DNA from 3 places in the Mesorhizobium sp. P2_C7 genome. Region 3 is predicted to be linked to each of the others. Evidence: predicted binding sites of a transcription regulator. Region 3 holds the regulator's gene; each other region holds the start of a gene.
What was found. Region 3 encodes PhoB, which activates phosphate uptake and scavenging genes when phosphate is short. Its sites were predicted from a motif close to TGTCATNNANCTGTCAT; they were not measured.
Positions count from the first base shown of each region.

Region 1: the regulator PhoB is predicted to act here: its motif matches at 4,799-4,815, upstream of AC1D2G_RS05735 (ceramide glucosyltransferase).
Region 2: the regulator PhoB is predicted to act here: its motif matches at 4,000-4,016, upstream of AC1D2G_RS02565 (PhoX family protein).

Region 1 is NZ_JBFUDW010000002.1:148,722-158,394, forward strand. Features, by position in the region: gene AC1D2G_RS05715 (hypothetical protein) at 1-64, shown strand, start outside; gene AC1D2G_RS05720 (ABC transporter substrate-binding protein) at 83-856, opposite strand; gene AC1D2G_RS05725 (2'-deoxycytidine 5'-triphosphate deaminase) at 957-2,051, opposite strand; SAM riboswitch at 2,207-2,284, shown strand; gene AC1D2G_RS05730 (O-succinylhomoserine sulfhydrylase) at 2,341-3,531, shown strand; gene AC1D2G_RS05735 (ceramide glucosyltransferase) at 3,546-4,697, opposite strand; gene apaG (Co2+/Mg2+ efflux protein ApaG) at 4,921-5,313, shown strand; gene AC1D2G_RS05745 (Hsp33 family molecular chaperone) at 5,356-6,390, opposite strand; gene argF (ornithine carbamoyltransferase) at 6,469-7,380, opposite strand; gene AC1D2G_RS05755 (acetylornithine transaminase) at 7,398-8,597, opposite strand; gene AC1D2G_RS05760 (GcrA family cell cycle regulator) at 8,954-9,472, shown strand; gene AC1D2G_RS05765 (magnesium and cobalt transport protein CorA) at 9,568-9,673, opposite strand, start outside.
Region 2 is NZ_JBFUDW010000001.1:532,572-542,244, forward strand. Features, by position in the region: gene AC1D2G_RS02550 (phosphatidylglycerol lysyltransferase domain-containing protein) at 1-41, opposite strand, end outside; gene AC1D2G_RS02555 (flavin-containing monooxygenase) at 391-1,581, shown strand; gene AC1D2G_RS02560 (hypothetical protein) at 1,573-1,797, opposite strand; gene AC1D2G_RS02565 (PhoX family protein) at 1,929-3,932, opposite strand; gene AC1D2G_RS02570 (hypothetical protein) at 4,242-4,748, shown strand; gene AC1D2G_RS02575 (hypothetical protein) at 5,064-5,657, shown strand; gene AC1D2G_RS02580 (response regulator) at 5,857-6,519, opposite strand; gene AC1D2G_RS02585 (sensor histidine kinase) at 6,516-7,907, opposite strand; gene AC1D2G_RS02590 (hypothetical protein) at 8,077-8,418, shown strand; gene AC1D2G_RS02595 (phosphatase PAP2 family protein) at 8,432-9,151, shown strand; gene AC1D2G_RS02600 (helix-turn-helix domain-containing protein) at 9,436-9,673, shown strand, end outside.
Region 3 is NZ_JBFUDW010000013.1:111,172-120,844, forward strand. Features, by position in the region: gene pstS (phosphate ABC transporter substrate-binding protein PstS) at 96-1,151, shown strand; gene pstC (phosphate ABC transporter permease subunit PstC) at 1,219-2,202, shown strand; gene pstA (phosphate ABC transporter permease PstA) at 2,206-3,057, shown strand; gene pstB (phosphate ABC transporter ATP-binding protein PstB) at 3,054-3,860, shown strand; gene phoU (phosphate signaling complex protein PhoU) at 3,886-4,593, shown strand; gene phoB (phosphate regulon transcriptional regulator PhoB) at 4,613-5,302, shown strand; gene AC1D2G_RS24915 (ROK family protein) at 5,457-6,704, opposite strand; gene xylF (D-xylose ABC transporter substrate-binding protein) at 7,059-8,099, shown strand; gene AC1D2G_RS24925 (sugar ABC transporter permease) at 8,249-9,580, shown strand; gene AC1D2G_RS24930 (ATP-binding cassette domain-containing protein) at 9,596-9,673, shown strand, end outside.

The DNA of each region.
Region 1 (9,673 bases), on a different contig from region 3:
GCTCTTTGTCGGCCAATTTCATGGCTGTCTGGGCGCCGCGAAAGAGCATCTCTTTCGCGGCTGACCCGGACGGGGTTCAACCTCAATAAATATCGAAGTCGAAGTACTTGGCCTGGATCTTCTTGTAGGTACCGTCGGCGACGATGGCGTCTATTGCCGCATTGAGCTTGTCGCGCAGCGCGGTGTCTTCCAGGCGAACGGCAATGCCGGCCTGGGTCTCCGTGCCCTTGACGTCACCGACCAGCTTGCAGCAGCCGTCGCTTGCCTTCTTCAACCAGTCCACCAGCACGAATTTGTCAGAGATGACGGCATCGAGACGGCCGTTCGTCAGATCGGTGATCGCCTCTTCCTGGGTCGGGTAGAGTTTCGCCTCCGCGCCAGCCTTGCCATAGACATTCTGGGCATAGTCGGCCTGCGTGGTCGAAGCCTGGGCGCCGACCGTCTTGCCGGCAAGCGCTGCTGGTTCGGTCGAGGTGAGTTCGGTATCCTTCGGCGCCACCAGCGCGAGCGGTGTCGTATAGTATTTGTTGGTGAAGGAGACCTGCTTCTTGCGCTCCTCGGTGATGCTCATCGAGGCGATGATGGCATCGAATTTCTTGGCCTGCAGGGCGGGGATGATGCCGTCCCAGTCCTGGGTGACGATCTCGCACTCGACCTTCATCTGCGCGCACAGCGCATTGGCGATGTCGATATCGAAGCCGACGACTTTGCCGTCCGGGGTGATGGTGTTGAACGGCGGATAGGCACCCTCGGTGCCGATCTTCAGTTTCTCAGCAGCCTGCGCCGACAGAGAGCCGGCCGCCATCAGCAACACGGCAGCACCTGCTGCCGATATGATCCATTTTGAAATCCGCATTTTCTTGGTTCCCCTTGAACGCCGCCAACTTGGCGACCAGAAAGCCAGCCAAGCATGACGAGCCAGCGCAGGCAAGTGTATTGCCCGACGGGAATTGGGTTCAGCGCGCTGGGCGGAAATGCTTGGACAGCTTCAGGCCTTGCGCCTGGTAGTTGGAGCCGAGATCGGTGCCGTAGAGCGCCTGCGGCCGCTTCAGCATATGCTCGTAGACCAGCCGGCCGACGATCTGGCCATGGTCGAGGATGAACGGCACTTCGTGGCTGCGCACTTCGAGCACCGCGCGACTGCCGGTGCCGCCGGACGCCGAATGGCCGAAACCCGGATCGAAGAAGCCGGCATAGTGGACGCGGAACTCGCCTACCAGCGGATCGAACGGCGTCATCTCGGCGGCGTAGAGCGGCGGCACATGCACCGCTTCCTGGCTGACGAGGATGTAGAATTCATCGGGATCGAGCACCAGTTCGCCGGCGCCGCTCTTGTGGATCGGCTCCCAGAAGTCGACGACCTCTTGTGCCGCGCGCTTGTCTACATCGACGAGACCGGTGTGATGCTTGCCGCGATAGCCGACCAGGCCATTCTGATCGCCGTTGAGATCGATCGACAGCGCGATCCCGCCGCCGGAAATGTTCGGCGGCTCGGTTGCGACCAGCATCTCGGCGCGATGCAGGTCATGCAGCTCGGCTTCCGAGAGCAGTGCATTGCCGGTGCGGAAACGGATTTGCGACAGACGCGAACCGGTACGCACGACGATCGGAAAGGTGCGCGGGCTGACCTCGAGATAGAGTGGGCCGTGATAGCCGGTGGCGATCTTGTCGAACTCGTGGCCGCGATCGGTCATGACGCGGGTGAAGATGTCGAGCCGCCCGGTCGAACTCTTCGGATTGGCCGAGGCCGAAATGTCCGCCGGCAATGCCAGGCTTTCAAGCAAGGGCACGATATAGACGCAGCCGGTCTCCAGCACCGCGCCCTCGGCAAGATTGATCTCGTGCAGCTGCAGCCGGTCGAGCTTTTCCGAAACCTTGTGGTTGGGGCCCGGCAGGAACGAGGCCCGCACCCGCCAGGCCTTGTCGCCGAGCCGCAGATCCAGGCTCGCCGGCTGGATCTGATCGGCATCGAACGCGCGCGCCGACTTCAGCGCACCGGACTGGAACAGCGCCGAAATGTCCTGATCGGGAAGAATGCCTGTCTGCCGCAAGGCTCCACTCCTAGGCCAGGCGATTCTTGGGGCCAGGCGGTTTTCTGTTCGCAGGTTCCTGCCGCAAAACCGTGGAACACTGCTGCGGAACCTGCTTGGTACAAACCTCTTAATCAAGCCGGCAATTGACGCAAGCGTGGCGCGGGTCTAAAGGGTCGTTATCCCGTGGTGATTTGGCCGGTCGGCTTGCAGCCACGTTAAACAAGTCGCTAAAGGACCGTCGGGCCGCAAGGCCGTATGGACCGGTTGCGACTTTCGCGGCCGGTTTTTTTGTGTCTGGAACAAAGCGATGAGCACCAAGAAGCGTAACTGGAAGCCTCAAACGACACTCGTGCATAGCGGAACCCTGCGTTCCGGTTTCGGCGAAACCTCCGAGGCGATGTACCTGACCCAGGGCTATGTCTACGAAACGGCGCAGGCCGCCGAAGCCCGCTTCAAGGGTGAGGAGCCGGGGTTCATCTACTCGCGCTACGCCAACCCGACCGTCGACATGTTCGAAAAGCGCATGTGCGCGCTCGAAGGCGCCGAGGACGCGCGCGCCACCGCATCCGGCATGGCCGCGGTGACGGCCGCGCTGTTGTGCAGCGCCAGGGCCGGCGATCATATCGTGGCAGCACGCGCGCTGTTCGGCTCCTGCCGCTGGGTGGTCGAGACACTGGCGCCGAAATATGGCATCGAGGCGACGCTGGTCGACGGCACCGACATCGCCAACTGGGAAAAAGCGGTCAAGCCGAACACCAAGCTGTTCTTCCTGGAAAGCCCGACCAACCCGACGCTGGAAGTGGTCGACATCGCCGCGGTTGCCGCGCTTGCCAATTCGATCGGTGCGCGGCTGATCGTCGACAATGTCTTTGCCACGCCCCTGCAGCAGAAGCCGCTGCAGCTCGGTGCGCACATCGTCGTCTACTCGGCGACCAAGCATATTGACGGCCAGGGCCGCTGTCTCGGCGGCGTCATCCTGTCGGATAAGAAGTGGATCGACGAGAACCTGCACGACTATTTCCGCCACACCGGCCCCAGCCTGTCGCCGTTCAATGCCTGGACGCTGCTGAAAGGGCTGGAGACACTGCCGGTGCGCGTGCGCCAGCAAACGGAAAGCGCCAGCAGGATCGCGGATTTCCTGGCCGAGCGGCCCGAAATCGCCCGCGTCATCTATCCCGGCCGCGCCGACCACCCGCAAGCGGCCATCGTCAAGAAGCAGATGTCGGGCGGCTCGACGCTGATCTGCCTGGACGTCAAGGGCGGCAAGCAGGCAGCCTTCGCCTTGCAGAACGCCCTCGACATCGTGCTGATCTCCAACAATCTCGGCGATGCCAAGAGCCTGATCACCCATCCGGCGACGACGACGCACAAGAATCTGAGCGACGAGGCGCGTGCCGAACTCGGCATCGGGCCGGGCACGCTCAGACTGTCGGTCGGCCTGGAGGATACCGACGATCTTCTGGAAGACATCGAACAGGCGCTGAAGGCGGCCAAGTAAAAGGCCTTTGGCCATCAGGCGCCGGACGGCGTCTCTTCCAACTCGGCCGCCTTGGTGCCGATGGTCATCGCGTTGCCGCGCCAGTCGACGGCGCCACCCAGCCAGCCGCGCGCCCACATCGCCGGCAGGATCAGGTCGCGCATCATGATCGCCGCGACCATGCGCGGCGACAGGTACCAGCCTTTGGACCAGGCCAGGGCGCATTCCGGAAGGTAGAAGGCCGCCAGCACGGCAATGGCGGTTGCCCAGAGGCTGACGCCCGCGCTTGCCGCCGCCAACAGCGCGAGTGCCAGCGGCACCACTGCCCCGGTCAGGATTTCGGGTGCGAAAAACCATGGGAAGGTGACGCGGCGCAGGCGCGCCCAACGGGCCTGACGCGACCAGATTTCGTCAAAGGTGCGCCGGCCGAGCGGTTGCTCGAAGGGCGCGGCGACGAGATTGACGCGCAGGCCAAGGCCATTGACCAGCTTGGTCGCGGCAGCGTCCTCGGCGATCTCGGCGGCGAGCGCACGGATGCCGCCACTGGCGTCGAGCATCGGCTTGTTCCAGAGCATGCTCTTGCCCTGGGCAAAGCCGAGGCCAAGCGCCTCGCCGGCATATTGCCAGCGCGCTTGCAGCGTGTTGAGGAAAGCGCATTCGACCTCGGCCCAGAAGCCAGCGGGCCGCGAGCCTATCGGCGTCGAGCAGACAAGGCCGGTGTCGGGCCGCCATGCAGCCATCAGGTGCTGCACGTAGTCTCTCGGCATCAACACGTTGGAATCGGCCAGGACAACCCAATCGTGGCGCGCTGCCTCCCAACCCTTGACGCAATTGTTGAGTTTCGGATTGGCGCTGATGCGGTCGTCGCCGATCAGCAGCCGCGCCGGCACCTTGGGAGAACGGGCGATGGCGGCACGGATCAGCTTGACCACCGGATCGTCCGCATGGGCGACGCAAAAGACTAGTTCATAGCGCGGCCAGTCGAGCGAGAGGGCGCGCTCCAGCGTCTCCTGCGTGAACGGCTCGACGCCACGCGATGGCACGATAATCGACACCGGCAGCGGCTTGCCGGCCGGCGGCGCGATGGTGCGGTGGAGCTTCAGACGCGAAGCGGCGAGCAGGATGCTGGCGAGGTTTGAAAGGATGAGAGCGACCGAAAGCGAGGCGGCTATGAGGGTGAGTTCCATCGAGACCTGGCCACTCCAGAAAAGACGGCCCGCGTGATAGCCGTTTTCAACAGTTCGACAGAGCGCCGAGTCGCCCGCTTCGTGCACACCACCATTGTCATGTGTCACTTAAATGACATTCTTTGTCGGCACCTGCCTTTCAGGCCGGGCGCGACAAGACGCGCACGTTGACCCGCTCGCCCGGAGCGAGGACAGTTCGACCTGGATTGTTTTGGAGCCGCTTATGTACCGCGCCGTGACGCGCAACATCGAAGTGCAGGTCAGGCCGTTCTATCTGGAGGACCGTTCGGACCCGTCGGAGAACCGCTATGTCTGGGGCTATCAGATAACGATCGACAACCAGTCGGATGAGTTCGTGCAGCTGTTGTCGCGCTATTGGCACATCACCGACGGCACCGGACGGGTCGAGGAGGTAAGCGGTCCCGGCGTCGTCGGCGACCAGCCCGAACTCAATCCCGGCGACAGCTATCAATACACGTCCGGTTGCCCGCTTTCGACACCGTCCGGCATCATGGTCGGGCGCTACACGATGCGCAACAAGCGGGGCGAGACGTTCGACATCGCCATCCCCGCCTTCTCGCTCGATCTGCCGGGGACGCGGCGGACGGTGAATTAGCTTCGCCTCACCGGCCGCCAAGCAGCCGGTGAGGCACGTTCTCTATTGGGCCGCCGCAAATTCCGCCGGATCGAAGTCATATTGCTTCGAGCAGAATTCGCAGGCGACGTGGATGCCGCCGTCTTCGGTGCTGTCCTTGATCTCCTGCGCCGAGAAGCCCTCAAGGATGCCACGGATCTTGTCCCTCGAGCATGAGCACTGGTCGGCGACCGGAACGCCGCCGAAGACGCGCACGCCATGCTCGTGAAACAGCCTGTACAGCAGCCGCTCGGCGCCGATCGTCGGGTCGATCAGTTCGGTCGGCTCGATGGTGCCGAGCAGTGCCAGCAGCTCCTGCCAGGAATTGTCGGCCGGATCATGGATCTCCTCACGCGGATCGCCATCGCCGCCCGGCAGGTCCGGAACGCGCATGCGCTCGGGCGACTGCGGCAGGAACTGCGCCAGGATGCCACCGGCACGCCACTGCTCGCGAGTGCCGCCGACGCCAGGCGTCAGCAGCTTGGCTACCGAAAGCCTGATATCGGTCGGAATCTGCTCCGACTGGCGGAAATAGGTGCGGGCCGCGTCTTCCAGCGTTTCGCCATCGAGCTGGACGATACCCTGATAGCGCTGCGTGTGAGCACCCTGGTCGATGGTCAGCGCCAGCACGCCGCTGCCGAGCAGCGTCTGCTGAGACGTTTCGCCGGCCGCGACCAGCGCCTCCAGCCGGTCTGCATCGAAGCGGGCATAGGCGCGCAGTGCCGAGGGCGTGGAAAAATCCGCCACCAGCATGTCGACCGGCCCGTCGGTGCGGGTCTGCAGGATGAACTTGCCCTCGAACTTCAGCGAGGTGCCGAGCAGCACAGTCAGCACGCAGGCTTCCGCCAGCAAGCGGGCGACCGGTTCCGGATAGTCGTGACGGCTGAGGATGGCGTCGAGCATCGGCCCGAGCTGGACGGTACGGCCGCGCACATCGAGCGGGCCGACCTCGAAGGGCACGACGTGATCGTCGCCGGCGTAGCCGAATTCGCCGAGTTTGGGGTGATGTTCAGTCACTTGATAGGTTTCCAACATGACAATGCTCCAGGGCGCGGCCATGCCGCCCTGGAGGGCGCATGCTTCGAAACGCGCTTGATTTGCGTGATGCGGCGCAGATAGGCATCACACCCCCAGAGATCAAGCGCCGAGACACCAGGCGAGCACGGCCTTCTGGGCATGGAGCCGGTTCTCGGCCTCGTCAAAGACCACCGAATGCGGCCCGTCAATGACCTCGTCGGTCACTTCCTCGCCGCGATGCGCCGGCAGGCAGTGCATGAACAGCGCCTCCGGCTTGGCCTTCGCCATCAGCTTGGCATTGACCTGGTAGGGCGAGAACACGTTGTGGCCGCGGGCGCGATGCTCCTGGCCCATCGACACCCAGCAATCGGTGACGACGCAGTCGGCCTGGTCGACGGCTTCCTCGGGCGAGCGGGTGAAGTGCAGCTTGCCACCATGCGCCTGCGACCAGTCGACATGCTTCTGTTCCGGCTCGCTGCCTTCGGGCACGGCGACGTTGAGGTTGAAGCGGAACCGCGCCGAGGCCTCGAGCAGCGAATGCAGCACATTGTTGCCGTCGCCGGTCCAGGCGATGGTCCTGCCGGCAACCGGACCGCGATGCTCCTCGAAGGTCATGATATCGGCCATCAGCTGGCAGGGATGGGTGTCGTCGGTCAGTCCATTGATGACCGGAACGGTGGCATTCTCGGTCAGTTCGAGCAGCCGCTCATGCGAGGTGGTGCGGATCATGATCGCGTCGACGTAGCGCGACAGCACCTTGGCGGTGTCGGCAATGGTCTCGGAGCGGCCTAGCTGCATCTCGGTGCCGGTCAGCATGATGGTTTCGCCGCCAAGCTGGCGCATGCCGACGTCGAAGGACACGCGGGTGCGCGTCGAGGGCTTGTCGAAGATCATCGCCAGCACCTTGCCCTCGAGCGGCCTGGTCCGCTCGCCGGCCTTGAGACGAGCCTTTCGCACCACCGCATCATCAAGCATGAAGCGCAGATCGCCTTCGGAAACGGCGGAAAGATCGGTGAAATGGCGAACTGACATCAGCAATGGTTCCGGGATTACTTCGCGGCGGCGGCGGCGATCGCCTCCGCCAGGCCCTTGGCGCCGGCGCGGATGCGGCTGAGCGCGTCGTGGATCTCGGCATCGGTGACGGTGAGCGGCGGCAACAGGCGAATGACGTTGTCGCCAGCCGGAACCGCCAGCAGGTGCTGGTCGCGCAATGCCATGTTCACCTTGGTGTTGGGCATGGCGCACTTGAGACCGAGCATCAGCCCGGTGCCCCTGATGTCCTCGATGACCTCGGGAAACTCGTCGGCGACCGCCGCCAGCCCCTGCTTCATCAGCAACGCCTTGCGCTGGACATCTTCGAGGAAGCCGTCTTCCAGCACCACGTCGAGCACGGCGTTGCCGACCGCCATGGCCAGCGGGTTGCCGCCGAAAGTGGTGCCATGCACACCGGACGTCATGCCAATGGCCGCTTCATCGGTGGCAAGGCAGGCGCCCATCGGGAAGCCGCCGCCAATGCCCTTGGCGATCGCCATGATGTCGGGCGTGACGCCGGACCATTCATGCGCGAACAACTTGCCGGTCCGGCCGATGCCGCACTGGACCTCGTCGTAGATCAGCAGCAGGCCGTGCTGTTCGCACAACTGCCTGAGCCGCTTCAGCGACTGCGTCGGCACCGGGCGGATGCCGCCCTCGCCCTGTACCGGTTCGATCAGGATCGCCGCGGTCTCCGGCGTGATCGCCTTTTCGGCCGCGTCGATGTCATCGAAGCCGACCTGGTCGAAGCCCTCGACCTTGGGTCCAAACCCTTCAAGGTACTTGTACTGACCGCCCGCAGCGATGGTCGCCAGCGTGCGGCCGTGGAAGGCCCCCTCGAAGGTGATGACGCGGAAGCGTTCGGGATGTCCCTTGACGAAATGGTAGCGCCGCGCCGTCTTGATCGCGCATTCCAGCGCCTCGGCGCCGGAATTGGTGAAGAACACCTTGTCGGCGAAGGTGGCGTCCACCAGCCGCTCGCCGAGCCGGCTTTGCCCCGGAATCTCGTAGAGATTGGAGACATGCCAAAGCTTCGCGGCTTGCTCGGTCAGTGCCGAGACCAGATGCGGATGGCTGTGACCCAGCGAATTGACGGCGATCCCGCCGGCGAAATCGAGATATCGCTCGCCCTTGTCGGTAACCAGCCATGTGCCTTCCCCATGGTCGAAGGCCAGGGGTGCGCGAGCAAAGGTCTCGTAAAGCGCCGAACCGCTCATTATATGCGTCTCCGGTACCGGAAAATCAAAAAAGCCGCCAAAGCGGCGGCCTGTGCGGCTTATCGTGTTTTTCGGCCATGAAGTCAACGAAAACGTCGCGTAGTGCCCCGCGGCAAGCCCTCCGACGCAACGCCGGCTCACGAGCGACCGGGCAAGTTGGGGAAAACCTAAAAAACCGATTCGTGTTGCACTTGGGACTCTTGTCACCGAGTCAGCGCATAGAGTAGTTGTAGTCAAGAAATAACTAGATTTCGTGCGGCGGACCTAATCACCAGATATATGTGGTGTCTGCCCCGGCAAATGTTGCCGGGCCGGGAGTGGATTCCGATTGCCGCACGCTTAGCAGGAGCGGTCTCATGAACTGGACTGACGAGCGGGTAGAACTTCTCAGAAAACTGTGGTCCGAGGGTCTGAGCGCAAGCCAGATTGCTGCGCAGCTTGGGGGGGTCAGCCGTAATGCCGTCATCGGTAAGGTGCACCGGCTGAAACTGTCGGGCCGCGGGCGGTCGACCGCCACGCCGGCACGCCAGAAGAAGGCGGCGCAGGGATCGACCGTTCAGAAATCGGTGTCGCGCGCCGCAAGCACGGTCCGTCATGTCACGACATCGATCGGCGCAACGGCATTGCAGACGCAGTTCGATGCCGAACCTGTTGCACGCCACTATATTCGCCCGGTCGAGAATGTCGTGGTGCCGATCTCACGGCATCTGCAACTCGTCGAGCTGACCGAGCGGACCTGCAAATGGCCGAACGGCGATCCGCTTTCGGAGGACTTCAATTTCTGCGGCAACGAAGCCGCCGAAACCGGCCCCTACTGCAAGTACCACGCCCGCGTGGCGTTCCAGCCGGCATCGGAGCGGCGGCGGAGTCGATAAGAGAGAAGGGAATAGGGGAGTAAGGCAATACGGCAGTAGGTTTGCGGAAAGTTACGCTTGCGAAATGCCGTCCTACTGCCCTACTGCCCTCTTCTTCACAGCCAGCCATTCTTGCGAAAGCGCCAGTAGAGAAACGAACAGATCAGCGCGATCGTGGCCAGCACCACCGGGTAGCCATATTCCATCTTCAATTCCGGCATG
Region 2 (9,673 bases), on a different contig from region 3:
TCCTCAAGGATTTTGTCGAAATAGATCCGCAAGGAGGGCATGGTCGAAGTTCCGCGAGCCGCCTACAGCGCCGCGCCCAGGACGCGCAAAGGTGCTGTAACACTTTGATTCTGCGCATGACCCCGGAAATCGACTCGATTTCGGGCATGCACGTGGGGGAATAGCAGAGACCCGCCAGCCCCAGGGCCTCGAATCAATCACATTGCCGCGACCTGATTACCGCTGATATCGCGCATATGCCATATAGTGCGCAATCGCGGACGGCGCATGCTCGAAATTCGGGTTCGATTCGCGATATATAAATCAACCGCAGGATCGAGCCGCCGCGGCCTCCCTTGGCGACCACGGGAAGCGTGGCGTCGGAAGGGTCGAATGGAGATCAAAGAAGGAATGGCTGAGACGACCATCAGACCGGTGACGAACGAACCGGTCGAGCCGGCGATCGTCGTCGGTGCCGGTGCCGCCGGGCTGGCTGTCGCACATGCCTTGATGAACGTCGGCGTGCCCACGGCAATCCTGGAAAAGGAAAGCCGGTTGGCCGAGCCCTGGCACCGGCGGCATCGGCAATTGCATCTCAACACCCATCGCGATCTGTCCTCTCTGCCCGGTCTTGCCTATCCCCAGGGCACGCCTGCCTTTCCGCACAAGACGGTCGTCATCCGCCATATGAATGATTTCAGGGAGGAGAACCGGCTGCCGGTGCAGTTTGGCGTAGCTGTCGAAGAAATCGTCTTCAAGGGTGATCACTGGGCGCTGCTGACCAGCGCCGGACCGCGCCTGGCCCGCCATGTCGTCATCGCCACCGGCCGCGACAGGCAGCCCTTCATTCCCGAATGGAAAGGCATGACGGGTTTCGCCGGCCGCATCATCCACGCGGCGGATTTCGGCGACGCACGGGACTATGCCGGCAAGAAAGTGCTGGTCGTCGGCGCCGGCAATTCGGGCTTCGATACGCTCAATCATCTGGCCGGCATAAACACGGCCGCGATCTGGCTGTCGGCCCGCAACGGCCCCGCGCTGCTGCCCAAGCGGTTCGGCAAGATCGCCGTGCACCGGCTTTCGCCGTTCATGGCACGCTTGCCCTTGCGCGTCGCCGATGCGGTGATGGCGGCGACGCAGCGCCTGGTTTTCGGCGACCTGACCAAATTCGGCATGCCGCCCGCGCCTTCGGGTGGCGCCAGCCGCCTGACCTCGGACTACACCGCGATCGCCTCCGATGACGGCGCCGTCAGCGCCATAAAGGCCGGCAAGATCGTTGTGGTGCCGGCGATACGGGAATTCGCCCGCGACGGCGTGATCCTGGCCAATGGCAACCTGATCCATCCCGACATCGTCATTGCCGCGACAGGCTACCGCACCGGGCTGGAGCCCATGGTCGGCAAGCTCGGCGTCCTCGACAAAAAGGGCGTTCCGCTCTTCAACGGCGGGCAAGCCGATCCAAAATTGCCCGGCCTGTGGTTCACCGGCATGCGGCCGAGCATTCGCGGCTGCTTCGCCAATGCCGGCATCATGGCCAAGGCGATCACCAAACGGATTGCCAGTTCCGCTGGCACCTCCGACCAATCCGGCGCTTCACGCTGACTTGGGCTCAAGCCTCCGGAAGCCGACAGCCTCGATCAGCATGTCCTCTTCCACCATGCCGGCATTGTGCAGCGCCAGCAGGGTGAGAGCCAGTTCGCGAGCCTCGGCCGATTCGGGATGCGCTTCGCGGCGCCGGCAGGCTTCGTCGAACACACGTTGCAAGGTGGCGACTTCGGCAGGTTTGAGCAGGCCACGGTCATAAACGGACTTCGGCATGGCAATCTCCTGGTAAAGACCTAGGGCGCCATGTGTAAATTGCCAATCTTTCCCGTGGCTTGAATGATTGACGCAAAAAAGGAGGGGCTTCGGCTCGCCGAAACCCCTCCCTGAGATTGCGGTGCTTGATATTATACCGCGATCTTGCCGCCGCCCTGTCTGGTGATGGCGACGACCGCCGGCCGCACCGGCATGTCGGGCTTGAAGTCGGGCCAGCGCGTCGACAGGTCCTCATAGTAGGATGGGCGGCCGAACGCTTCCCAGTCCTCGCCGCCGTCACCCGGATGCTGGACGGCGACAAAGGCGGTCTGATCGTCAGGGGCGAACAGCGGGCCACACATTTCGGCGCCGATCGGCACGCGGAAGAACAGTTTCGAGGTTGCCCGCGCCGAGCCTTCCGTGTCGACCGCCCACAGCCCATCGGTGCGGCCGGTGGTCTTTGGGCTCTGGCCGTCGGTGGCGACCCACAGGCGTCCGGCTGAATCGACCGCGCAATTGTCGGGCATGCCGAACCAGCCATTGGCCGTCGTCGCCGTCGAGAAGGTGGCGCCTACATCGGCAACCGCCGGATCGCCACATTTCAAAAGCACTTCCCACTTGCCCTTGGTGGCAGTGAAATCGCCGCCATCCTCGGCGATCTCGATGATGTGGCCAAAAGCGTTTTCGGCGCGCGGGTTGGCGGCATCGACCTGGTCTGCCTTGCGCTTCGAATTGTTGGTCAGCATGACATAGACCTTGCCGTTGACGGCATTGGGCTGGATGTCCTCTGGGCGGTCCATCTTGGTGGCGCCGAGCAGGTCGGCGGCGCGTCGTGTCTCGATCAGCACGTCGGCCTGGCTTGCAAAGCCGTTTTCGGCGGTCAACGGTCCCTGGCCGAAGACGATCGGCAGCCATTCGACGGAGCCGTCTTCGGCGAACTTGGCGACATGCAGCGTGCCGTCGTCGAGCAGATCCTTGTTGGCCGCGAGGTCATTGGGATTGAACTTACCGCTGGTGACGAACTTGTAGGCATAGTCGAAGCGCTCGTCGTCGCCGAGATAGAAGACGACGCGGCCATCCTTGGCGACGATCGATTCGGCGCCCTCGTGCTTGAAGCGGCCCATGGCGGTGCGCTTCCTCGGCGTCGAGGTCGGATCGTTGACATCGACCTCGACGATCCAGCCGAAGCGGTTGGCCTCGTTCGGCTCCTTGGCCAGGTCGAAGCGGTCATAGTGCGCCGCCCATTCATAGGCGCCTTCGGGAATGCCGAGGCGCTTGTAGTTGGCGGCTTCCTTGTGGCCCTCGGGCAATTCGCCGGAGAAATAGCCGTGGATGTTCTCCTCGGCCATCACATAGGTGCCCCACGGCGTGACGCCGCCGGCGCAATTGTTGAAGGTGCCCAAAACCTTCGTGCCGGACGGGTCGGCATTAGTCTTGACGCGGTCATGGCCGGCAACCGGGCCGGACAGCGCCATTTCGGTGTTGGAAGTAATGCGGCGGTTGAGCTTGCCGTCGCGCACGACTTGCCATTTGCCGCCGTCCTTGCGGATCTCGACGATGGTACCGCCATGCGCCGCCATCTCGACATCGACCTGTTCCTTGCTGAGCGGCGAGACGTCGGCCGATTTCTTGCCGTCCTTCTCGACGATCTTGACGATGCCCGGGAACATCAGATGCGGGTTGGTGTATTCGTGGTTGACGACCAGCAGGCCGTGTTCGGCCGAACCGTCGATCGCGATGTAGCCGACATAGTCGTTGTTGTAGCCGAACTGTTTCGCCTGCGCCTGCGCCGATTGCTTGGTCGGGTCGAACTCCGGCGAATCGGCAAACAGCGGATCGCCCCAGCGCAACAGCACATCGGCATCGTAGCCCGGTGCGACATGGTGCTTGTCGTCGATGCCGGCCTCCAGCTCGTCGAACGCGAAGGCGGAGCCTTCGGCGGCCCGGGCCTGGTCGGCGCTGACCAGCGCCAGCGGGCTGACGGTGGCGGCGATCGCCGAGACGGCCAGCGAGCCTTTCAGGAAACCACGGCGCGAGAACCGCGCGGCGATGATCTCGCCCATGGTGCGGTTGTCGGTGGGATTGGTGGCCGGTCCGGCGTTTTCTTCGAGCAGGCTGGTGCGGAATTTGGCGTCGGGGGAGCGATGTTCGGTCATCTGGCTTGCCTCTGGCTTTGCGGGTGGCTGGAGCGTGTTGCCTCTTCAACCCCCTTATAGTCACCTGATCACATTTTCGTGACATCAAAAGCCTTTCAGCCGCGACAGCATTCTGAGACGTCGGCTAAGCACTCTGCGAGCAGCACGTAACACTGGGACAAAGGTCCCTTGTCAGGTCCGGCAAAGGTCCCTTGGCGGCACCGCATCGGTCGTGGGCCGGTTACGCGAGGCCGCCATGTCGGCGATGGTGGGTCCCTTGCGAAAACGCCGGCGGTGAAATCCGCCTGCCTGATCGAAGAGGAGACCAGGATGCGCAGATCGATCGCGACCCGCTGTTGCTGGCTGGCGCTGAGGGCGACCTCGGCACTGGCGCTGGCCATCGCCCCCTATCAACTCGCTTTCCACGGCTCTGGTCCCGGCATCGTTGCCGCAAGCGCGCATGCCAAGGATGGCGGACATGGCAGTGGCGGTGGAGGTGGCGGCGGAAATGGCAGCGGCGGGAGTGGCGGGAGCGGCAACAGCGGCAACGGAAACGGTAACTCCGGAAACGCTGGCGGAGACAATGGTGCCGGCGACGATCACGGCGCAGCCGGCAATTCCGGGGTCGGCAAGGGTCACGACGACGATGGAGATCACGTCAACGCGAAAACCGGTGACAAGGTCGAAGTAGACGGCAACAAGATCGAGGTCGAGCATCCCGACGGCATCACGGAAGAGATCGAGAACGGCCGTTTCCAGATGAAGGATGCAGTCGGCCGCACGATTGTCGAGCGTCCGGCGACGGCAAACGACATCAGTCGACTTCGGGCCTTGTGAAGCAGAAGGCCCCTGTGAAGCAGGTCAACTGGGGAACGACCAGCCTGACAAGTCACCTCCGCCGCCCCCGGCGGAGGTGACTTGATGTTCGGCGGCATCAGTAAGCCAGCTTCCAGTCGGCGATGGCGGTCGCCGCCGTCCATACAACGCATATATTAGCACAAGCTTGGGACTTTAGTCCAATCTTGCGCTTGCAAAGGTCCTGGGTGACAAGCGCAACGGTCGGATACGGCTTTCGGGTATCTTTTCTTTCGGCGATGCTGGTGCAACTCCAACGTCGACGGTGGCACGCCAGCTCAATCGACGGAGATCACCATGCATAGATCGATCACGACCCGTTGTTGCCGGCTGGCGCTCAGATCGGCGGCCGCGCTGGCGCTGACCATCGCTCCCTATCAGATTGACCTCCACGGCTCCGCTCCTGGAATACACGCAGCTAGCGCACAGGCCGGTAAGGGCGGCGGTGGCGGCGGCAATGGTGGTGGCGGAGGCAATGGTGGTGGCGGCGGTGGCGGAAACGGTGGCAACAGCGGCGGCAACGGAAACGGCGGCAACAGCGGCGGCAATGGAAACGGCAACAGCGGCGGTAACGGTAACGGAAACAGCGGCAATAGCAGCGGTAACGGAAACAACGGCGCCGGCGACGGAAACGGCAAAGGAAATAGCGGAACCGCCAGCGGCAACTCCAAATCCGACCAGGGGCAGAACGAAAATGGCAACGGTCGTCATGTCAACGCCAAGACCGGTGACGAGGTCGACGTGGAGGGCAAGACGATCACGGTCCAGCATCCCGACGGCATAATGGAAAAGATCGAGAATGGCCGTTTCAGGATGGAGGATTCGCTCGGGCGCACGATCATCGATCGCGGAGCCACGCCGGCGGATTTCAGCCGCCTCAAAGCGTTGTGAAGTTGGCCAACAGGCAACGGCCGGCTTCACACGTCACCTCCGCCGCCCCCGGCGGAGGTGACCTCTCTTTTGTCACCCGGTTTCCGGCTGATGCGTGTCGCCCAGAAGTAGAGGCAACGACAAAGACTTAAAGCGCGCCTGATAGAGCTGTTCGGCGTTTCCGTGAAACGGTGAGCCGCTCTCGGGATGGCCGAAGCCTCTACGAATGGTTCCGGTCCCGGTCGCGCGACTCACGCATCATCAAGGCTGCTTCGGTGCGGTTTCGCACATTGAGCTTCGACAGCACGCCGGTCATGTGATGCTTGACGGTCTTCTCCTGCAGCTCCAGCCGCAAGGCAACTTCCTTGTTGCTTAGGCCCTCCGCCACCAGTCGCAGAATTTCTGCCTGTCGCTCGGTGAGTTGCCGCAGCCGGTCCACTATGCCGTCGGTCGGCTGCAGGGACTGGAGATCCGAAAGCAGGCGGGCTGACAGCGTCGGCGAAAGATAGCTTTCCCCGGCCGCCACGCTGTGCAGGATGTCTGCGAGCGCGCGCGACCCGACGCCCTTGAGGACATAGCCACGCACCCCGGCGTTCAGGGCCCTGGTCACGTCGGCATTGGCCTCCGAAACGGTCAACATGACGATCTTCTGGGCGGGATGGCTGGAGAGGATGCTTGCAACCGCGGTCAGACCGCCGCCCGGCATGGAGATATCGAGCAGCAGAATGTCCGGCCGTACGGTCGAGACGATGCGCTCGGCATCCTGCGCCGTGGCGCCCTCGCCAACCATCTCGAAGCCGCCGATTTCCGTCAGGCTGCGCGTCACGCCCTCGCGAAAGAGGGGATGGTCGTCGATAATGGCAATGCGAATGGCGCCGATCATGCTTGCTCCTCGACCGATAGGCGGATCACCAATCGCGTGCCGTGCGGCCCGGTCAGGGTTTCAAACTGGCCGCCAATGCTTTCGACCCGCTCTCTGAGCCCGGCGAGCCCGAGACCCTCGACGCGTGCCGGATCGAAGCCCGGCCCGCCGTCCGAGACTTCAACGAAAAGCCTGCTGCCTTTCATCCCCGCACTCACCGCCTGATCCTTGCCTCGCCCGTGGCGATAGGCATTGTTCAACCCTTCCTGCACGAAACGATAGATGCTGATCTTCTCGGAGGCGCCGGGCTCTGGCAAGTGTCCGGCCAGCGTGAGTGTAACCGACGTTCCCGTCCTCATCTCGTGTTCGTTGACGGCCAGCCGCAGGATGTCCGTTGTGGCTGCCGTCTCGATCTGCGGCAGGACGAGGCCAGTGCAGATACCGCGTATTTCGCGCATCGCATCCTCCAGCGTCTTGCGGATCATCGCAACCTCGGTCGAGCGGCTTTCGCTCGAATGGCCGTCGCCGGAAAATACCGGACTGTCCATGCGCAGCGCCGCCAGCGCGACGAGTTGGGCCGGACCGTCATGCAGGTCAGCGCCGATGCGGCGCAGGTATCTTTCGTTGAGCGCGGTGGCACGGCGGGACGCCCGCTGCACGCGAACCCGCAAGGCGTTGTTTTGCGCCACCAGACCCTGCAGCTCCGACACTTGGCGGCGCAGCGCCCCGCGCTGGTCGTCGATGGTGCGGCTGCCGCGCAGGACGATGCCGGACAGGAGCACAAATGCCGCCAGGGTCGCGCCGGCAACGATCAGCCAGCTTGACAGCAGAGCCGAAGCCAGGGTGGCTTTGAAGTCGTCGGCGACCTCATAGAATTCTGTGACGGCCACCACTTCGCCGGACCACGGTTCGCGCACGGGATTGTAGATCTCGAGCAACGGCAGGCCGATCGCCTCTGCCTGGCTTTCGTTCTCGTCAAACGTATCGAACTGGGCGACGACATTGCCCTCGAAGGCGGAACGCAAACCGGGGCTCAGATCGAAGCGATGGCCGATCAAACCCGCCTCCTTCGCATAGAGAACGGTGCCGTCACGGCGCCAGAGCCTGAACGATACGATGCGCTTGCCGAGCGCGCCCTGGCCGAGCGTCTCATCGAGCGCTTGTTTGACGCTATCGCTGAGTTCCTGGCTCTTGCGCAGGTCGGGCAGCAGCGGCGCAATCACGCTGTCGACATAGAGCGCCGTCGTGGCAGCCGAATTGCGGATGACGCCGTCCCGGATCTGTGTCGTCACCCAGGCGCCCACCACCAGCATGACGGCCAGAAGGCCAAAGCCGCCGGCAACGAGGAATTGCAGCGCGAGAGAAAGCTCGCTCCAGCGTCGCAACAAGTTTTGAAGAATGCGAATCATGGCCCCCGACCGCCCTTCAATCGACAGGCTGGGCGATGCCGGCACTTTGAGCTTCCATCCTGCCGTTGCCAAGGCCTTCGTTTGATCAACGTCGCTTGACGTCCCGGCGCGCTTCGGAAACAAGTCCGCGATACATGCGGCGCGATCCGCTTCGAGAGGGGACAGGACGTTGAGTTTTTCGGGGTTGCTGCAGCTTGGCTTTTCGACGGTGATCTTCCTGCTGGCGGCGATGGCGGCCAAGCAATGGGGCATGGCGCCGAGCCTGGGCAAGATACTGCTGACGCTGGCGCTCTATTCCCTGGGCAATCTGATCATGCTGCGGCTGATCCGCGAATTCGGCATGTCGGTGTCGTTCAGCCTCTCGGCCGTCATCCAGCTGGTCTCGGTGAATGTCGTCGCCCTGATGTTCTTCGGTGAGCGCGTCAACACGCTGCAGGCGACCGGCATCGTGCTGGCGATCGCCGCCGTGGCGCTGATCACGCTCGGGCCCTATCTGCAGGGGCGGTTGTAAGGGCGAGTTGCCGATGAAGAACGCCGCCAATGCACTGCTGAACCGGATCGAATTCCCGGTGCTGCTGGCCGGCCTGGTCATCGCCGGCTGCCTGTGGGGGTTCGAGGAGTTGATGGAGGTGGCGCGGGCTACCACGCCGCACGCCTTCGACACCGAAATCCTGCTCGCCTTCCGCCAGCCGGACCAGCCGGGTGTGCCGATCGGCCCGCTTTGGCTGGAAGGCGCCATGCGCGATATCACCAGCCTCGGCAGCTCGGCCGTGCTGGTGCTGATCACGGCGGCGACGATCGTCTATCTGTTGTTGATCCGCCGTCCGGCAACGGCGCTGCTCATCTTCGTCGCGGTGGCGGGCGGCCAGGTGCTGTCAAGCCTACTCAAACTCGGTGTCGACCGGCCGCGGCCCGAACTCGTTTCGCATCTGGTCAACGAAACCTCGCTGTCCTTTCCGAGCGGTCACGCCATGCTGTCAGCGGTGACCTATCTGACGCTCGGCTCGCTGGCGGCGAGTTTCCTGCCGGGAAGGGTGACGAAGATCTATGTGTTGTCGCTCGCCGTGCTGGTGACGCTGCTGGTCGGCGTCAGCCGCATCTATCTCGGTGTCCACTGGCCGTCGGATGTGCTGGCCGGCTGGTGCGCCGGCTTCGCCTGGGCAATGCTGTGCTGGTTGGCGGCCCGCGCATTGCAGCGGGGACGCGGACGGCCCCTGAACGACGAAAGCGAAATTGCAGATTGACGGCCCGGGCAGAAATCAAATCAGTCGGTTGATCAGCCCATGCCCACAGCCTGCCAGCAAAAGAACCAACGACAGCAAGCATGCCGATGTCATGAAGCTCCTGAAAAGATTCAACCGCGCTACCCCCTGCCCCAGATGGAACACCCTAGCTTGAAGTCCCCAGGAAGTATCTGACAAAATGGACAAACAGGCGCTTACGTCTCAGACATTCATGTTGATGCTTGAAACATCACAATGATGGTATTATACGCTAAAGCCGCAGACTCAGACGGGGATTTCGGCCGATGATCACTGCCGCGCAGATGCGCGCCGCAAGGGCGCTGGCCGGTATCGATCAGAAGTCGCTCGCCGAACGCGCCGGGGTTTCGCTTCCGACCATCCAGCGGATGGAGGCGAGCGACGGCGTGGTCAGGGGCGTGGTCGATACGCTGATGAAGGTCATCCAGGCTCTCGATGAGGCCGGGGTGGAGCTGATCGGCGAGAACCAGACCAGCGAGCGCGGCGGCAGGGGCGTGCGCCTCA
Region 3 (9,673 bases):
ACTGTCATGCGACTGTTATAATCGAAGGCTATTGGCCTCAGCGGGCGCCGAGAGGATGGCGCCGAGAGACCATCTTCCGAACAGGAGCAGGCCACATGAGACATTTCATCCGCTCAGCGGTCGTTGCGATTGCAATGGCCACAGCGTCTACCGTCACCCTTTCTGCAGCCATGGCCGCGGACCTTTCCGGCGCCGGCTCGACCTTCATCTATCCGGTGTTCGCCAAGTGGGCCGACACCTACAAGAAAGACACCGGCGTCGGCCTCAACTACCAGTCGATCGGTTCGGGCGGCGGCATCAAGCAGGTCATCGCCAAGACAGTGACCTTCGGCGCCACCGACAAGCCGATGTCCGATGCCGATCTGGAAAAGAACGGCCTCGTGCAGTTCCCGATGGTGATGGGCGGCATCGTGCCGATCGTCAACCTGACGGGCGTCAAGCCGGGCGAACTCATCCTTGACGGCAAGACGATCGCGCAGATCTACCTTGGCGCCATCACCACCTGGGACGACGCCGCGATCAAGGCGCTGAACCCGACCCTGACCCTGCCGTCGACGGCGATCGCCGTCGTCCACCGTTCGGACGGCTCGGGCACGACCTTCAACTTCACCAACTATCTGGTCAAGCTGTCCCCCGACTGGAAGGACAAGGTTGGTTCGGACACCGCCGTCGAATGGCCGACCGGCGTCGGCGCAAAGGGCAGCGAAGGCGTTGCCAACACCGTCAAGCAGACCGACGGCGGCATCGGCTACGTCGAGTATGCCTACGCCAAGCAGAACAACCTGTCGTACTCCAAGATGTTGAACGCCGCGGGCAAGGTCGTCGAGCCGTCGCTCGAATCCTTCGGCTCGGCTGCTTCGAATGCCGACTTCAAGGGCGCGAAGAACTTCAACGTCATCATCACCAACGAACCCGGCGATACCACCTGGCCGATCGCTGCTTCGACCTGGGTGCTGATCCACAAGACCCCCGACGATGCTGCCGCGACCGGCGAAGCGCTGAAGTTCTTTGCCTGGGCCTACAAGGACGGCAAGGAAACCGCCAAGGGTCTCGACTACGTCTCGATCCCCGACAGCGTCGTCGACCTGATCAAGGCTTCGTGGAAGGCCGACATCCAGGCTGACGGCAAGCCCGTCTACGTCGGCGAATAACGTCCCTTGGAAGGAGCGCCGCGCCGCGGCGCTCCTTTTCCCTCAACTCAAAAAAGCCGAGCTTCACATGAGTGCTGTCCAGGAAGCCTTGCCAGCCATTCGAGGTTCGCGCGACGCGACTGTCAGACGTTTCGCGCTGACCGACGCGATCTTTCACGGAATGACCCGTGCCGCAGCCATACTGGTGCTGGTCTTGCTCGGCGGTGTTGCGATCTCGCTGTTTGCCGGCTCCTGGCAAGCCCTGTCGACCTTCGGCTTCTCCTTCCTGACCAGCGAAAGCTGGAATCCGGTGACCGAGAAATTCGGCGCGCTGGCGCCGATCTATGGCACCATCATCACGTCCGCCATCGCCATCCTGATTGCCGTGCCGCTCGGCATCGGCATCGCCATCTTCCTCACCGAGCTTTGCCCGCGCCCGCTGCGGCGCCCGATCGGCATGGCGGTTGAGCTGCTCGCCGGCATCCCTTCGATCATCTACGGCATCTGGGGCCTGTTCGTGCTGGCGCCCTTCCTGCAGACGACCGTGCAGCCCTTCATCATCAGCGTGTTCCACGGCATTCCCGGCCTCAACAGCCTGTTTGCCGGTCCGCCCTACGGCATCGGCCTTTTGACGTCGTCGCTGATCCTTGCCATCATGGTGCTGCCTTTCATCACCTCGATCACCAAGGACGTCTTCGACACGGTGCCGCCGGTGCTGAAAGAGTCCGCCTACGGCATCGGCTGCACGACCTGGGAAGTGACCCGCCGCGTGGTCATTCCCTACACAAGGATCGGCATCATGGGCGGCGTCATGCTCGGCCTCGGCCGCGCGCTCGGCGAAACCATGGCAGTGACCTTCGTCATCGGCAACGCGCATCGCATCAGCACCTCGCTGTTCGCGCCGGCAACGACGATCTCCGCAACCATCGCCAACGAATTCACCGAAGCCGTCGGCGATCTCTACACCTCTTCGCTGGTGGCGCTCGGCCTGATCCTGTTCGTCATCACCTTCCTGATCCTCGCCATCGCACGCTACATGCTGATGCGCATTGACGCCCGCACGGGAGCCTGACCGATGTCGACAGCCACATCGCTTCATCAGAGCCGCAAGAGGAAGAATTCCGTGATGATGACGCTGTGCGTCGCCGCCGCGGGCATCGGACTTGCCTGGCTGGCGCTCATCCTCGGCGCCCTGCTCTACAAGGGCCTGTCCGGCGTCAATCTTGCGGTGTTCACCGAAATGACGCCGCCGCCCGGCGATGCCGGTGGCCTGCTCAACGCCATCTACGGCAGCATCGTGATGACCATTATCGGCGTCGTCGTCGGTACACCAATCGGCGTGCTGGCCGGCACCTACATGGCCGAGTACGGACGCTTTTCGAAGCTCACCACCGTGGTGCGCTTCATCAACGACATCCTTTTGTCGGCGCCGTCGATCATCATCGGCCTGTTCGTCTACGAACTGATGGTCCGGCCGATGGGGCATTTCTCGGCGATCGCCGGCGCCGTCGCGCTTGCCATCCTGGTCATCCCGGTCGTCGTGCGCACCACCGAGGACATGCTCAACCTGGTGCCGAACGCGTTGCGCGAAGCCGGCACTGCGATCGGCGCGCCGCGCTGGGTGGTCATCAAGTCGGTCGCTTACCGCGCCGCCCTTTCCGGCATCGTCACCGGCATATTGCTGTCGATCGCCCGTATCTCCGGCGAGACGGCGCCACTGCTCTTTACAGCGCTCAACAACCAGTTCTGGTCGAGCAATCTCAACGCGCCGATGGCCAGCCTGCCTGTGACCATCTTCCAGTTTGCTCTCAGCCCTTACGAGGAATGGCAGCAACTGGCCTGGACCGGTGCACTCATCATCACATTGACGGTTCTCGCGCTCAGCATCTTTGCTCGCAGCCTGACCGGACGCAGAGAGGACAAATGAGCCAGATGTTGTCTCCAGACATGACGATCGCCGCCGAGGCAATTGCCGGCAAGGCCAAGATCGAGGTCAAGAACCTCAACTTCTACTACGGCCAGAGCAAGGCGCTGAAGGACATCACGCTGTCGCTGCCCGAGCGCAGCGTCACCGCCTTCATCGGACCTTCGGGCTGCGGGAAGTCGACGCTGCTGCGCGTCTTCAACCGCATCTACGAGCTCTATCCCAAGCAGACCGCCGAGGGCCAGGTGCTGCTCGACGGCCAGAACGTTCTCGACCGCTCGCAGGACCTCAATCTGCTGCGGACCAAGATCGGCATGGTGTTCCAGAAGCCGACGCCGTTCCCGATGTCGATCTATGAAAACATCGCCTTCGGCGTCAGGCTCTACGAGAAGATCAGCAAGTCCGAGATGGACGGCCGTGTCGAGCAGGCGCTGAAGCGCGCCGCACTGTGGACCGAAGTGAAGGACAAGCTCAACGCCAGCGGCCTCAGCCTCTCCGGCGGCCAGCAGCAGCGTCTCTGCATCGCCCGCACCGTGGCGGTGAAGCCGGAAGTCATCCTGCTCGACGAGCCGGCCTCGGCGCTTGACCCGCTGTCGACCGCCAAGATCGAAGAGCTGATCGACGAGTTGCAAGCCGACTACACGATCGTCATCGTCACCCACAACATGCAGCAGGCGGCGCGCGTGTCGAAGCAGACCGCCTTCATGTATCTGGGCGAACTGGTCGAGTTCGACCGCACCGAGAAGATCTTCACGTCGCCCCGCGAGAAGCGCACGCAGGACTACATCACCGGCCGCTTCGGCTGAGCTCAGGCATACGAGGACTAAGATCATGGGCGAACACACAGTCGCTTCTTTCGACGAGGATCTCGGACAGATCAGCAGGCTGATCCGCGACATGGGCGACCTCGCCGGCTCGATGGTCGGCGGCGCCACCAAGGCGCTGCTGAATTCCGACAACGCCCTGGCGCAGCGAGTCGTCTCCGACGATGCGATCATGGACGCGCGCCAGCGCGAGCTCGACGACCGCGCTATCACACTGATCGCTAAGCGTCAGCCGATGGCCGACGATCTGCGCCATGTTGTCGGTTCGATCCGCATGGCCGGCGACCTCGAGCGCATTGGCGACCTTGCCAAGAACATCGCCAAGCGCGTCGGCACCGTCGGCCTCAGCGTAACCCCGCGCGACCTGTCGCACTCCATCGACGCAATGGCGCAGCTGGTGCTGATCCAGGTGCAGGGCGTCATCGAGGAATATACGGCGCGCGACGCGGCGGCGCTGGCGAAGCTGCGCGCCGACGACGAGCGCATCGACGTCAAGTACACCTCCGTGTTCCGCGAACTCCTGACCTACATGATGGAAGACCCGCGCAACATCACCGCCTGCACGCATCTTTTGTTCTGCGCCAAGAACCTCGAACGCATCGGCGATCACGTCACCAACATCGCGGAAAATGCGTACTATGTTTTGACCGGCACGCAGCTGCCCGCCAATCGTCCGAAGCAGGACGAGACGGCAATGTCCGCGCCGGCGGCATGACGGCAGGGGTGACCAGTCGATGATCGCGCCACGCATCATGGTGGTGGAGGACGAGGAGCCGCTAGGTGTGCTGCTCCGTTACAATCTGGAGTCCGAGGGTTACCAGGTCGAGGTGGTGACGCGCGGCGACGAGGCCGAGATCCGCCTGCAGGAGAACGTCCCCGACCTTCTGGTGCTGGACTGGATGGTGCCGGCGGTTTCCGGAATCGAACTCTGCCGCCGGCTAAGGATGCGTCCCGAGACCGAGCGGCTGCCGATCATCATGCTGACCGCGCGTGGCGAGGAAAGCGATCGTGTGCGGGGCCTCTCGACAGGCGCCGACGATTATCTGGTCAAGCCGTTCTCGACGCCGGAGTTCATGGCCAGGGTCAAGGCGCTGCTGCGCCGCGCCAAGCCGGAAGTGCTGTCCAGCGTGCTCAAGGTCGGCGACATCGTGCTCGATCGTGAATCGCACAGGGTCTATCGCAAGAAGAGCGAGATCCGGCTCGGACCGACCGAATTCCGCCTGCTCGAATTCATGATGCGCCATCCCGGCCGTGTGTTCTCGCGCAGCCAACTGCTCGACAATGTCTGGGGCGAGACGATCTACATCGACGAACGCACGGTCGACGTGCATGTCGGCCGGCTGCGCAAGGCGGTCAACAATGGCCGCATGCCCGATGTCATCCGCACCATTCGTGGGGCGGGCTACGCAATCCGGGAAGATTAGGGATATGCTGATATTCAGGTGATGCCGGCCTGCGAACGGCAGTTTCCTGCGCTTCCGGCACTCACGGATCCAAATGTCCGCTCCGCTCCGGTTCTTGGAACCCGCCATTCTCGACTCGGCCTAACCTGAATCTCAACACATCCAGGCGCGCCATTCACGCGACGTTCTTGCCGCCGAGGCCGGACCTCGCCTGCGTGCCGGGCGCGAAAATCTCCTGGTCGACAAAGGTCAATGCCCGCGTGGCGCAGCCTTCGCGGATCAGTGGAAGTTCGTTCGGTTCGGTGTCGAAGGAAATCGATTGCGAATGCTGGCCGCCGGCGGTCTGGGCAATCGCCTCGCGCAATGCCGGCTCGATCAGGTCGAAGGCGGCGGCGCTGACGCCGACCATGGCGACGGGCGCCGGGTCGATCAGCGCGAACAGGCTGCCGAGACCGTAGCCGAGTGCCTCGCCGGCCTTGCGATAGGCCTCGCGCTCGGGTCCATCCCTCTCGCGGGCCGCGGTCGCCAGCGCGCGCATGTCGGCATCACTGACATCGGCGACCGGTTCCGCGTCCTCACTCATCTGCCTTGCGTTGCGCCAGATGGCGTAGTTGCCGGCATAGGCCTCGACGCAGCCGCGCCGCCCGCAGCGGCACAGCGCGCCGTGCGGCCGATGGATCATATGGCCGAACTCGCCGCCCGAGGAATGAGTGCCGGTGAACAGCTCGCCCTTCAGCACCAGGCCCATGCCGATGCCGTGCGACAACAGGATGGCGATGAAGTCGTCGCGGTAGCGCTCGGGGTCGCGCCAGCGCAACGCTATCGCCATCATATTGCAGTCGTTCTCCATGGTGGCGGGGATGCCGAACTCGTCCTCGAGTATGTCGGCGAAGGCGATGTCGGTGTGCGGCGTGATCGGCGACCACAGCATGGCGCGGGCACGCGTGTCGGTGATGCCCTGGATCGCCAACGCGATGCGGGCGACACTGCGGACGTCGAGGTCGGGGTCTTCGAGACGACGCCGTACGATGGCAACGCATTCACCGACCAGCGCGTCGCGCGACATGGTCAGCGTGTCCAGCCGGCGCTGTTCCTCGGCGATCACCTGGCCGGCATAGTCGATGACGGCGACCGAGAGGAAGTTCAGTGACAACACCACGGTCATCACCGCCGCCGCTTCCGGATTGAGGCCGAGGCCGACCTGGGGCCGGCCGCGTTTGAGCGAGCCGGCCTCGCTCGGCTTGCCCTCAGTCAGGATGCCTTCGCCGATGAGGTCGGAGGAGATCGCCGATATGGTCGAATGGCTGAGGCCCGTGGTCGCGGCGATCTCGGTGCGGGACGGCTGTCCGGCGCGGCGCACGGCCGCAATCACCATCGCCCGGTTGCGGCGGCGCAGATCGTCGTGGCGGATTCCGACCGACATGCTTTTTCACATCCTCCCGGTCGCTGCAGCCTTTCGTGCCTCCCGAAGGCCATCAGCGAAGCCTGAAAGCGCGACGCGCTTCAGGCACTTGTTTCTGCGCGTGTCGTTGCCCCAAAACCGCTGCGCACTTTTGGGCGACATGCGCCACGCCAAATTCTGGCAGAACCCCACCATCCTGTCATTATTTATTACGGAGCTCGAAAAAAACTCGGAGAGACGTCAAAATCCATCAGAATCGATGTTGACAGCGTTCGGGCGTTGGATCACTATTTTTTCGAGGCTCGAAAAAATAGAGCCTCTGTGCCGGCCTACGGGTCAGTTTGGTCGCGCCATACGCGGCGCAGGGAGGATATTATGAAAAAATTCACAGCCGCCATCCTGGCGGGTGTCGCCATGTCGCTGACGCTGGTGTCGGTCGCGCAGGCGAAGGACAAGGTCATCGGCGTTTCGTGGTCCAACTTCCAGGAAGAGCGCTGGAAGACCGACGAAGCGGCGATGAAGAAGGCCATCGAGGCGGCTGGTGACAAATACATTTCCGCTGATGCACAGTCCAATCCGGGCAAGCAGCTCACCGACGTCGAGAGCCTGATTTCGCAGGGCGCCAACGCGCTGATCATCCTGGCGCAGGATGCCTCGGCCATCGGCCCGGCGGTGCAGAAGGCATTGGACGAAGGCATTCCGGTCGTCGGCTATGACCGGCTGATCGAGAACAAGAACGTGTTCTACCTAACCTTCGACAACAAGGAAGTCGGCCGCATGCAGGCCCGCGAAGTGTTCAAGGTCAAGCCGGAAGGCAACTACGTCTTCATCAAGGGCTCGGGCGCCGATCCGAATGCCGATTTCCTGTTCGCCGGCTCCATGGAAGTGCTCAAGGCAGCCATCGACAGCGGCAAGATCAAGAATGTCGGCGAAGCCTATACGGATGGCTGGCTGCCCGCCAATGCCCAGAAGAACATGGAACAGTTCCTCACCGCCAACGACAACAAGGTCGATGCCGTGGTGGCAGCCAATGACGGCACCGCCGGCGGCGTCGTCGCCGCGCTGACGGCGCAAGGGCTGGCAGGATCGGTTCCGGTGTCCGGCCAGGACGGCGACCATGCCGCACTGAACCGCGTCGCACTCGGCACACAGACCGTGTCGGTGTGGAAGGACGCACGCGAACTCGGCAAGAACGCTGCCGAAATCGCCTCGCAGCTGGCCGCTGGCACTGCCCTGGACAAGATCCCGAACGCCGTGAAGTTCACCACGCCCGGCGGCAACGAGACCAACTCGCTGTTCCTGACCCCGATCGCGATCACCAAGGACAATCTCAACGTCGTCATCGACGCCGGCTGGATCAAGAAGGACGAAGTCTGTGCAGGCGTCGCCGCCGGCACCGTCGCGGCCTGCAACTAAAACCGAACGGGATCCCGGTTCGATCTCAGCGCCGCGGCCCCTGGGCCGCGGCGTTTCTCAAGGGGCATTCCGCTTCAAATGATCGCGGAAAGCAAATAGCATCGTGTTTCCGGCATCCGCGCCAGACGGCAAACCGGTGGGAGGACTTCATGACCGACACGACCTCTAACACGCCTGCTGCGAATACGCCCGTAGACCGGGCGCGTGCGTCTGAATTGAGCGCCGTCGGACGCTTCCTCAAGGCAACCGAACTCGATACGCGCATGCTTGGCATGGTCGGTGCGTTGCTGGTCATCTGGGTCGGCATTCATATCCTGTCGGGCGGACTTTTCCTGACGCCGCGCAATCTCTGGAACCTGTCGGTGCAGACTTCCTCGGTCGCGATCATGGCGACCGGCATGGTGCTGGTCATCGTCATGCGCAACATCGACCTTTCGGTTGGTTCCGTCGAAGGCGTGATCGGTATGATCATGGGTGTGGCGCAAGCCGAATTCCTCATTCGCGTCATCGGCTTCCAGCTTGGAAATCCCTGGCTCTGGATCATCGCACTGGCCGTCGGCGTGGTGCTCGGTCTTGTGATCGGCGCCTTCCAGGGCTTCATCATCGCCTATCTCGAAGTTCCTGCCTTCATCGTGACGCTGGGCGGCCTGTTGGTCTGGCGCGGCATGGCATGGCTGATCACCAACGGGCGCACGGTCGCGCCACTCGACGCTACATTCCAGTTGATGGGCGGCGGACCGCGAGGCTCGGTCGGCGCCACCGCCAGCTGGATCATCGGCATCGTTGCTTGCGTGGCTGTCGCTTTCGCGTTGCTCAACGGCCGGTCGCAGCGCAAACGGTTCAACTTTCCACTGCGCCCCGTGTGGGCGGAAACCTTTCTCGGTGTGGTCAGTTGCGCTGCCATCCTTGGGGCCGTCTGGATCGCCAATTCCTACCCGTGGCCAATCGGCATCGTGCGCCAGTATGCACAGCAGAACGGCATCACCATTCCCGAAGGCGGGCTGTTCATCGCCCACGGCATCGCCATACCGGTGCTGATGGCTGTCGCGGTCGGTATCGTCATGACCTTCATCACCAAGCGCACCCGTTTCGGCCGCTATGTCTTTGCCATCGGCGGCAATCCAGAGGCCGCCAATCTCGCCGGCATCAACACGCGCTGGGTGACCATGAAGGTGTTCATGATCATGGGTGTACTGGCCGCGATCAGCGCGGCGATCTCGTCGGCCCGCCTCAACGCGTCGACCAATGCGCTGGGCACGTTGGACGAGCTGCTGGTGATCGCCGCCGCCGTCATCGGCGGCACCTCGCTTGCCGGCGGCTCGGGAACGGTGCTCGGCGCCATGCTCGGCGCGTTGCTGATGCAGTCGCTGCAGTCCGGCATGGTGCTGCTCGGCATCGACTCGCCGCTGCAGAGCATCGTCGTCGGCGCCGTGCTGGTCGTCGCGGTCTGGCTCGATACCGTCTATCGCAAGCGCGTCTAGGGGAGGACAAGGATTATGGCAGACAAGACCGCTCCCACCAGCACTGCGCTGATCGATATGCGCAACATCTCGATCGCCTTTGGCGGCATCCGC